Regions from separate parts of the Paenibacillus sp. FSL P4-0176 genome, predicted to be linked through region 1. Evidence: riboswitches for the same ligand, from Rfam matches in the RefSeq annotation. Region 1 holds a riboswitch; each other region holds the start of a gene.
The links. Region 1 has a riboswitch for thiamine pyrophosphate ahead of MKY95_RS04660 (ECF transporter S component). Riboswitches for the same ligand answer to the same signal wherever they lie in the genome.
Positions count from the first base shown of each region.

Region 2: linked by a shared signal. The riboswitch ahead of MKY95_RS02380 (ABC transporter substrate-binding protein) and the one ahead of MKY95_RS04660 (ECF transporter S component) in region 1 are both predicted to bind thiamine pyrophosphate.
Region 3: linked by a shared signal. The riboswitch ahead of thiC (phosphomethylpyrimidine synthase ThiC) and the one ahead of MKY95_RS04660 (ECF transporter S component) in region 1 are both predicted to bind thiamine pyrophosphate.

Region 1 is NZ_CP150242.1:1,019,680-1,022,961, forward strand. Features, by position in the region: gene MKY95_RS04655 (copper amine oxidase N-terminal domain-containing protein) at 82-1,035, opposite strand; TPP riboswitch at 1,202-1,312, shown strand; gene MKY95_RS04660 (ECF transporter S component) at 1,542-2,135, shown strand; gene MKY95_RS04665 (ABC transporter ATP-binding protein) at 2,136-3,282, shown strand, end outside.
Region 2 is NZ_CP150242.1:495,216-498,497, forward strand. Features, by position in the region: gene MKY95_RS02370 (ABC transporter permease) at 1-144, opposite strand, end outside; gene MKY95_RS02375 (thiamine-binding protein) at 144-434, opposite strand; gene MKY95_RS02380 (ABC transporter substrate-binding protein) at 659-1,699, opposite strand; TPP riboswitch at 1,921-2,033, opposite strand; gene MKY95_RS02385 (NAD(P)-dependent oxidoreductase) at 2,177-2,932, opposite strand; gene MKY95_RS02390 (VOC family protein) at 2,950-3,282, opposite strand, start outside.
Region 3 is NZ_CP150242.1:759,543-762,824, reverse strand. Features, by position in the region: gene thiC (phosphomethylpyrimidine synthase ThiC) at 126-1,910, opposite strand; TPP riboswitch at 2,328-2,441, opposite strand; gene MKY95_RS03555 (IclR family transcriptional regulator) at 2,591-3,282, opposite strand, start outside.

The DNA.
Region 1 (3,282 bases):
AATGACTTTGTGGGACGCTCTTTGTAATGCAGATGTCATAGTATAGTTCTGCTGAGCAATGTTTTATAGAGGATGCTCAAATTATTGCTCTCCCGGAACTTCAACGATGACTTTGCCTTTCTCGGGGACAACAGAACCGGTATCAATAGAGCCCAATTTGTTCATGATTTCGTAAGAGGTTTCTTCAAGCATGCGAGAGTACTTAAATGATACGAGTGTTTGACCTGCTACGGAAGGACGAGTCCCTGCTTCAGCAACGGCTTTGTTTTTAATAAAGAACAGGTCACCGATGGTTCCGGCATTTTTGCTGATGTTAGCCTGCCATTGTAGCAGTGCACTTCCATTTTTAAGGATATAATAACTGATCAGATCGTTATCCTCAACAACGAAGAAACGATCTTTTTTACCTTGCTCAAAGATGTATTCAATGGATGAATCCACCGGACCCAAAGGATTGCGAATGTCCAGACGTGCTTGTCCCAGTTCAGAGAAGCGTGGCAGATGCAGTGCGGCTTCACGCGCCACAGTCAGATCGGAACTGTTATATTCTTTTACAATCGTAGCGTCGGTAGTGTAAATGTAGGCTTCCTTGGCCTTCTGGTTCCACTGCACCTTGGCACCAAAAGCTTCACCGATGGCACGGAGCGGAAGCATCGCTTTACCATTCACCAGAATCGGCGCTGAGGATAATGTCGCATTCTGACCGTTTTTCTTCATTGTTTTGCTGTTAGGTGTAAGGACATACTTATCGCTGCCTGTGCTAATGCTGATCTCTTTTGTTTTGTTATTGTAACCAAACGTATAGTTGCCGAGGAATTGAAGCTCCGTCAATGCCACGTACGTAATACCCTGCCGTATGACAACATCATATTGAGCTTGAACATTGTTAATATAAGCTGTCGGTTTAGGTTTAGTTGTTGCGGCTTCCGCCACAGTGGATGAGAGTAAGGCAGGTGCCGTGCCTGCGGTGAGTATCGAAGCGGCAAGGACCATTTTCCATGTTTTAAGTTGCCAAACAGAATTGTAATCTTTCATCACTATCAATCTCCCTTCTAAATGTTTAAGACGGACTACATAACCTAAATGTTTCATATTATGGAAAGTGAACCATCAGATTCTTTCCCCTGTTACCCCAAATGAAGTATGATGCTTTTTCTAGGGATTGCCACAAATACCCATCTGATGTACATTAGAAGCAATGAAATAAGTGAACCGGGAGCTCAATGAAGTTGGGCTGAGAGAGTGGCCTTGTGCCGCTGACCGTACATCTGATCTGGGTAATGCCAGCGTAGAGAACATGGATTTGCGATATGTAAGGGTGAATTGTGGGAATGAACGTGGATGAACAACAGACCTCTTTGAACTGTGGTGGTGTATCTGCCAGGGCGGAGGGGTGCTGGTTGATATTCCGTATTTCCGACATCCATCCAATACATCATTGTGAAGATTGTCCACTGTACGTAAGGCCTGCCCGGAACCGGGGAGGCTTTTTCGTTTAATTTGATAACCCCCACAGGGAACAAAGGAAGGACGTAGAGAACATGGCAACAACAGCAGGCAACAAGCGATTGAAACTAACGGATATTCTGGTAACCATCGTGATCGCAGTAGTGTTTGGGGTAATTTACAAGATATGGGGACCTACATATGACTTGATGAAACCATTTGGTGTTCATGCGGAGCAGATGATCTACGGCATGTGGTTTATGGCGGGCACGTTTGCTTTTGTTATCATTCGTAAACCAGGCGTGGCTATTCTTGCCGAAGTTGCGGCATCAACGGTAAGTGCTTTTCTGGGTAGTGAATGGGGCATGTCCACACTTGTATACGGTCTGTTGCAAGGATTGGGAGCCGAGATATTCTTCGCCGCATTTTTGTATCGCAAAACCAATCTGTTTGTCACCTGTCTTGCAGCCATAGGAGCCGCAGCGACTTCGCTTTTGCTGGATTACCAGTACGGGTATATTGATTCACTCTCGGCCTGGAACTACACGTTATTTATCGGATTCCGCTTCATTGGAAGCATCTTGATTGCTGGAGTGTTCGCTTATTATCTCGCCAAAGCATTGGAACTGACTGGTGTAACGCGTTCGCTCAGACCGGTATCCAAACAAGATTATGAGGCGCTGGATTAGATGAACGGGGAAGAGAATTCGCAAGCGGTAAGTGTGACTAATCTAAGATGCAAGTTCCCGGGAGAGAAAGCCTTGGTATTTCAAGGCTTGTCTCTTTCTGTGCGTCAAGGAGAGAAAGTGCTGTTGCTTGGCCCGAGTGGCTCCGGTAAATCAACGTTATTGCAAATTCTGAGCGGTCTGATACCACGTTCGGTTGAGATTCCGATGAAATGTGATGATATTCAGGTTCCCGCCAAAGCAGGAGTGGTCTTTCAAGATCCGGATACCCAGTTCTGTATGTCCTTTACGGATGAAGAGATCGCATTTGTTCTGGAAAACCGAAATATTCCGCGTGAAGAGATGCCTGCTCTGATTGAATATTATCTGAAACAAGTGGGGTTATCCTTTGAACAGAATCGTGTATTGATCCAGTCCATGTCTCAGGGGATGAAGCAGCGTCTTGCGATTGCTTCGATGCTTGCCATGGACCCGGAGGTATTGTTTTTGGATGAACCCACTGCACTGCTGGATGATGAGGGGACTTCCCAGGTGTGGGATACCGTCAAACGAATCGCCAGTGACAAAACGATCATCATCGTTGAACACAAAATAAACGAGATTGTGGATATGGTCGACCGCATCATTGTGTTATCACCTGAAGGAAAGATTGTGGCGGATGGGCCAGCACAGCAGGTATTTACGGATGAACGGGGCAAGCTGAAGGCTTATGGAATCTGGTATCCAGGCATATGGGAGGAGCAAGAGCAGGCAGCTAGGCAAGAAGAGGGAAGTGCTTCTGGAGAGATTCAAGTGTGTGTGGATCACGGCATCTCAAGTTTGGAAGCACAGCGATCGTCTGGCTTATCCGATACACCGGGTATATCCCTCATATCTCACGTCTCATCCTTATCGCCTTTATCACCCGCCTACCAGCCTGCACTGGACTTGCAACAGTTCACCGGATGGCGTGGGAAAACACCTTTCATTCAGGTGGAGCAGGCCAAGGTATGGCATGGAGACTGGATTGGTATTGTCGGAGCTAATGGAGCTGGCAAGAGTTCATTGTTGTTATCTCTGATGAATATCCTGAAAACAACAGGTCATTATGAGGTGGAAGGTCAGCCTTCTGGCAAAACGGAGCAGCTTGCAGATCGAATTGCGTTTGTAT
Region 2 (3,282 bases), 520 kb from region 1:
GGTTGCCGCTTCGCGGGCGATGTCGGACGGTGAAGGCAGCATCCATTTCTCAATATGGAAGAGGGAGACGGCTCCCTGCCATATCGCTATAAAGAGAATAACCGCCACAATGGGCGGCCATACACTTTTGAAATAGGCAGGCATTAGCGATACTTCTCCGTCAGGGTATCCATGCTGAAGCCGGTAGGGCTATGGGCGATTTTGATCTGGGAGATGATGCTTGGGCTGCCAGCCTCCACGAGTACCTCGTGCATTTTACGGACAACTTCCAGCAGTTCCTCTAGTTCCCCCTCCATCGTGGTGTCGAGCGCGTTCACCTGATATTTCAGGCCGGATTGCTGAATAACTTCAATGGCGCGATCAACGTAAGGATAAGAGTTCTCGCCATTTGGCGTTTTCGGGATAACCTGAATACTAAGTAGTGTGCTTGCCATGAGAGATCACGGCTCCTTTCGTGATAAATAAAATGAACTAATGACTGTTACACTTGCCACTTCGATGACAGAATAACCTTCCAATCGCTGTTATCCCCAGATTTTTTTGATTCCCTTTCTCTAAAGGGAAAATCCGGTGATAAAGGCGACCGCTTCGCTTTTTCACGTTATTTCTGTCCTCTCCGTCATCGTGTAAATATTAAGTTCGTTTTATATGAGAAATTTTATTGGGGTAAAAACTCGTTCGTATATGCCTTGCTCACATCGATCTGTTCATCCAGCAGTTTTTTGCTAAACATCCAGTCGGTGTAGTTCTGCCACACTTCCTGCTTTTGCTCACCCCAACGCGGGGCGTCATCCGTGTATTTTGGACTAAGCCACTTCTGGCTTGCCAGTACCAAGTCTTTATCCAAGTCCGGTACGGCCTTGATCAGAATGTTTGCTGCGTCTTCGGGATGATCAATTGCGTATTGATATCCTTCTGAAGTGGCTTTCAGGAATGCTTTCACCAACTCAGGGTCGTTTTGGATCGTCTGCTCGTTTGTTACTAGTACAGGCGTGTAGTAATCCAGTGCATCTGAATAATCCTTCACATATAACATGTCGATCGGTTCTCCGCGCAGTTCGGCTTCAATACCTGTCCAGGCGTAGAAAATCCATGCGAAATCGATATCCCGTTTCACTGCGGTGAAAAAGTCGGCATCACCCATGTTAATGTTTTTCACTTTGGATACATCGGCTCCGTCGCCTTCCATAATGGATTGCATCACGGCTTCTTCGACTGGGGAACCCCAACCGCCATAGGTTTTACCTTCAAAATCTTTCGGTGACTTGATATTCCGATCCGCCGGAGCAGCGAAACCAGATGTATTATGCTGAATAACTGCTGCGATGGAGACCAATGGAACACCCTGTGTGCGGGCTTGAGTTACACTCTCCTGATAACTTACGCCAAAAGGCACTTCATTCGAGGCAACCATTGTATCTGCGCCACCGGCACCTGGTTGTACAATCTCAACGTTCAAGCCTGCGGCTTTATAAAAACCTTGATCTACAGCTGCATACAGGCCTGTATGATTCGTATTTGGTGTCCAGTCGAGCACCACTTTAATATCTTTCAGGGCGGCAGTGTCACCTTCGTTGCTGCTTTCCGTATTTGTGTTGCCGTTCTGCCCAGCTGGGGCAGCTTCTTTGCCACCACATGCGGCTACAGTCACCATAAGCACGCATAAGAGCAACAATCCCATCGTTTTACGCCATTTCATCTGTGGTTCTCTCCTTCGGTATGTCCGGCCGATTGGCACGGGGTACTCCTTGGCTTCATATCCAATCATCTTGCATAAATCGACAGATTTATACCAGTTGAGATCTGGATAACGTCACTTTTTTTAGCTCTCTGGCTATATAAAAGAACATTAAAAAAGCGTCCCGTATTCCGGGACGCGTGCAGGCGTTAGAGAGGTGGCGTTCAGCCATAGGGCTGTGCCATTTCGATATACTCCGATTCCTACGCTGGCATGATCCAGATCAGGTCTAAGGGTTAGTATCTTGGTGGGATACACTCTCAGCCGGCCAATTCCGACTCCCCTGGGAAACTATGAAGTTACGGGCATTACTAGGTGTAATTATAGGCCAGAGGGTAGGACCTGTCCAGTCATGAACTGGATAGGGACACGTATAAGTTATAAACAGGCCGTTATACATATGTATAACAGCCTGTTTGGATGTGTTATTTTCAATAATTATCGTGGGGAATCATATAAGGCAATCTGACTGAGTGCAAAAGCATCGGATTTTGGGTCATAACCTACCTGTTTCTGAGTGGTTTCCAGATTTAATCGTTTAAACCGATTATTCGAGATCCCATGCAGTATGGTGAAGGGTTCCAGATCGGTAGTTGTAATTGCTTTGAACATCAAATCACACAAGTCAGCCGGACTAATATACGCGCTCATATCCCTTGCCTCCAGCACGGGTCCGTCCGGTTGAAAATCATCATATGCACCTATACGTATTGCTACACTTTGTAAACCTTCGGTATACGCAAAATAGGAAGCGAGCGATTCTCCAAAACATTTGCTAACCCCGTACAAATTCCGTGGGCGTGTCGGCATGTCCGGATAGACCTGAGCATCAATGGGATACCCCTCGATCGTCTGTGCACTGCTTGCCAGAATGACTCTTCGTACACCTTGGTCCTTGGCTGCACGGAATACATTAAATGTGCCTTTGATATTGATGTCCAACAACGATTCATAAAATCCGGCATGCGGGGAAGGATCTCCCGCCAGATGTACAACCACATCCATGCCTTCGCAAGCATGCTGACAGGCTTCGGGGTCTGTCACATCCAGTGTCATGATCTCATGGCCTGTCCCTTGATACGTATGCAGTCTGTCGATATTCAAATCCGTTAGTCGCAGGTGAAATGTCTCTGACAAGTGTTGGGACAAGTCACGTCCAATTTTTCCGGCTGCGCCGGTAATTAAAATGTTCATGAAATCAGCTCCATTTCTTAGCGCTGGAAGAACTCAATCCATTCCTTTTCAGGTCCATAGATGAAGAAATAGCGGTAACCGTTAGGCAGTGTAATAATCTCTCCATCGATAAATTCGGCTTCGGTGGATTGAATGCGTTTGTACTCAGAATCAAGATCATCCACGTGGATCGCAAAATGGTGCACCGTACCTTCGGAAGGCAGCTTGTCGCTGTATCCTTGAATTAGCTCAATCTCAGTCTCGTTACTTCCATTGAAGCCGAGAAAGGCGAGCTGAATGACGCCGTTAGTATGGGTTACCCGGTCTTTCAATTCAAGACCAACAATCTCCGTATAGAAACGCAGCGTGGT
Region 3 (3,282 bases), 260 kb from region 1:
CTATTTCAGATTTGGCGTAAGTTGGATTGAATCCAAGAGTTACGGTGAAGCGGGTTTGGCCTTGTCCAAACATTAATCAATATTTATAATTTAAAGCTTCAAAAAACCTTCATCACTTGGCTCCCTTAGGAACGTGTTCGATATTCCTCGGCCTTTTCCTGCATCCCGGCAGCTACAGCCTCATTCTCGGACAATCCTTTGTCCGCCGCAAAGGCACGAATGTCCTGCGTGATGCGCATACTACAGAACTTCGGTCCGCACATGGAGCAGAAATGAGCTTCTTTGGCCCCTTCTGCTGGCAGCGTCTCATCATGGTAGGATAGCGCACGTTCCGGGTCCAGTGACAGGTTGAACTGGTCACGCCAACGGAACTCGAACCGCGCTTTGGACAATGCGTCATCGCGGCGCTGGGCACGTGGATGTCCCTTCGCCAGATCGGCGGCGTGGGCCGCGATCTTGTAGGCGATGACCCCTTCCCGCACATCATCCTTGTTGGGCAGGCCCAAATGTTCTTTTGGCGTAACATAACAGAGCATCGACGTGCCGAACCAGCCAATCATGGCTGCCCCAATGGCGGATGTGATGTGATCATATCCTGGCGCAATGTCGGTCGTTAGCGGCCCAAGTGTGTAGAACGGTGCTTCTTTACAGATCTCCATCTGCAAGTCCACATTCTCCTTGATCTTATGCATCGGCACATGACCCGGGCCTTCGATCATCACCTGCACATCATGCTTCCATGCGATCTGCGTCAGTTCCCCAAGCGTGGCCAGTTCCGCCATCTGAGCTTCGTCATTCGCATCGTAGATACTGCCTGGACGAAGTCCATCTCCCAGCGAAAACGCTACATCATACCCTTTCATAATCTCGCAGATTTCTTCAAAATGGGTATACAAAAAATTCTCCTGATGATGCGCCAGACACCATGCTGCCATAATGGAACCGCCCCGAGACACAATGCCTGTCATTCGCTTGGCGGTCATGGGGATATAACGCAGCAATACACCTGCATGAATCGTAAAGTAGTCCACGCCCTGCTCTGCCTGCTCTATGAGTGTGTCACGGTACAACTCCCAAGTCAGCGCTTCCGCTTCGCCATTCACCTTTTCCAGCGCCTGATACAGCGGCACCGTACCAATCGGCACAGGTGAATTACGGATAATCCATTCCCGGGTGGTATGAATGTTTTTGCCTGTGGACAGATCCATTACGGTATCTGATCCCCATCGTACTGCCCAAGTCATCTTCTCGACCTCTTCCTCAATGGAGGAAGATACGGCAGAGTTACCTATGTTGGCATTGATCTTCACATGAAAATGACGACCAATCAACATCGGCTCACTCTCCGGGTGATTGATGTTGGATGGCAGAATGGCCCGTCCACTCGCCAGCTCCTGTCTTACAAATTCCGGTTCCACGCCTTCACGAATAGCGGCGAACTCCATCTCTGCCGTAATGACTCCCTGCCTCGCATAATGCATCTGAGTCACACAGCGTCCTGTCTGTGCTCGCAGCGGTTTGCCTCGTAATCCAGGGTACTCTTCGGCTCCAGCTCTCTTTCCTCCGGGCTTCAGTCCGTTATCCTCCGGTTTAACCGTACGGCCTTGATAAGCTTCAACATCGCCACGCTCTGTGATCCAACGGGTGCGCAGGGCTGGCAAACCTGCGCGGATATCCGCATGAAATGCGGGATCGGTCATCGGGCCGCTCGTATCGTAGACACGCAACGGTTCGTTATGCTCCACCCCTTGGGGAGTATTCGTGTCATGAAGGGCTATCTCACGCTCCGGTACAGCAATGTCCGGCCGTGAGCCCTGAATGTAGACTTTGCGGCTGCCCGGAAAGGGCTGGACCCGTCCGGCCGCCCCTGTTTCTTTTTCCACCTGCTGACCGTTATGTTCCTGTTCCATCGCTTGTTGTCCCGTTTGATTTCCTGTACTCATGTTCACTTGTCTCCTCCTCAGTGTTCGTCGCTTGTTTGGTTGGTTTCATCATTAGCTCGCTTACGTACCTGTCCCAAATCATGCGCAATGCAGAGAAGAAAGAGCGATCCTACACCAGACCAGGGGAGACACTTTTCATGTACAGTTAACAACAGACGGAGGCTGCCACAGATCATCGATCTATAAGACTTCCCTCCTCATCCAAGCCCACTTCCGCAGGTTATCGAAAAAGAAGCCCATAAAATCCGCGCTATATCGCCCGTTCCCTGTATATAAAAAAGCCGGTCCCCGAAGGAACCGACTTTTATGTCCATCACCAATAATGCACCTTTATGCAGCTCCTTAACGGAGCCCTACAAGGGTCACATCATGTGGTGGTTGTGGTCATATCGCCGATTACTTCCCTACGCTGGTATGATCCAGATCAGGTGCAAAGGGTCCGGAATCTCATGCGATTCCGTCTCAGTCCGGACAATTCGGACTCCCCCAGTAACGTTAATTAGTTGCAGCTTACATAAGCCGCCGTTCATATTCAATGAAGCTGGCCCCGCTGGGCCGTCCATTACAGAGTAGCGCAACCGGAACATAAAAACAACCTTTATATTCCAAATGATCAAACTCTATTGGAGAAAAAACTTACATCAACATCAGGATAACATGAGCCCCATTTGCGTAGCAGCATCCTTCAACACAGGTGCGTATTCATGCAATGTCTCCTGCGAAAGTCGGCTGACAGGTCCTGAGACCGAGAGGGCAGCTGCAATATTGCCTCTGCGATCCATAATCGGTACAGATACCGCGGCAGCTCCCGGCTCACGTTCCTCGTAACTTGTGGCATATCCGTTATCCCGGATATCTCCCATCTGCGCTAAATACACCGCGGGATCAATAAACACCGGCCATTCCGGCCCGTTCATCAGTTCTTCACGATCCTCGTCCGTGGCAAACGCCATCAGGACTTTGCTGGAAGCCCCCACAGACAGCGGGAGTCTAACACCAACGGGAGCAACTCGGCGGATCGCCTGATCACTTTGCACCGCCTGAATACGAATCCGTTCACTCCCATCACGCAGGTACAGACTCACGGTCTCCCCCAATCGATCTCTCAGTCGCTCCATCGCAGGCAGCAGCAGAATAGCGGGATCATCACTGCGGGACATATGAGCTGACAGCTCCCAGATTCGGATGCCAAGTCGGTACTTCTCTGTTGCTGCATCGCGGATCACGAACCCTCGATCCTCCAGCGTAGCCATCAAACGGTGCACTGTACTTTTGTGCAGGCCAATCTGGCTGGCAATTTCGGTGAGTCCCAGATCACTGCGTGTGGTAAAACATAATA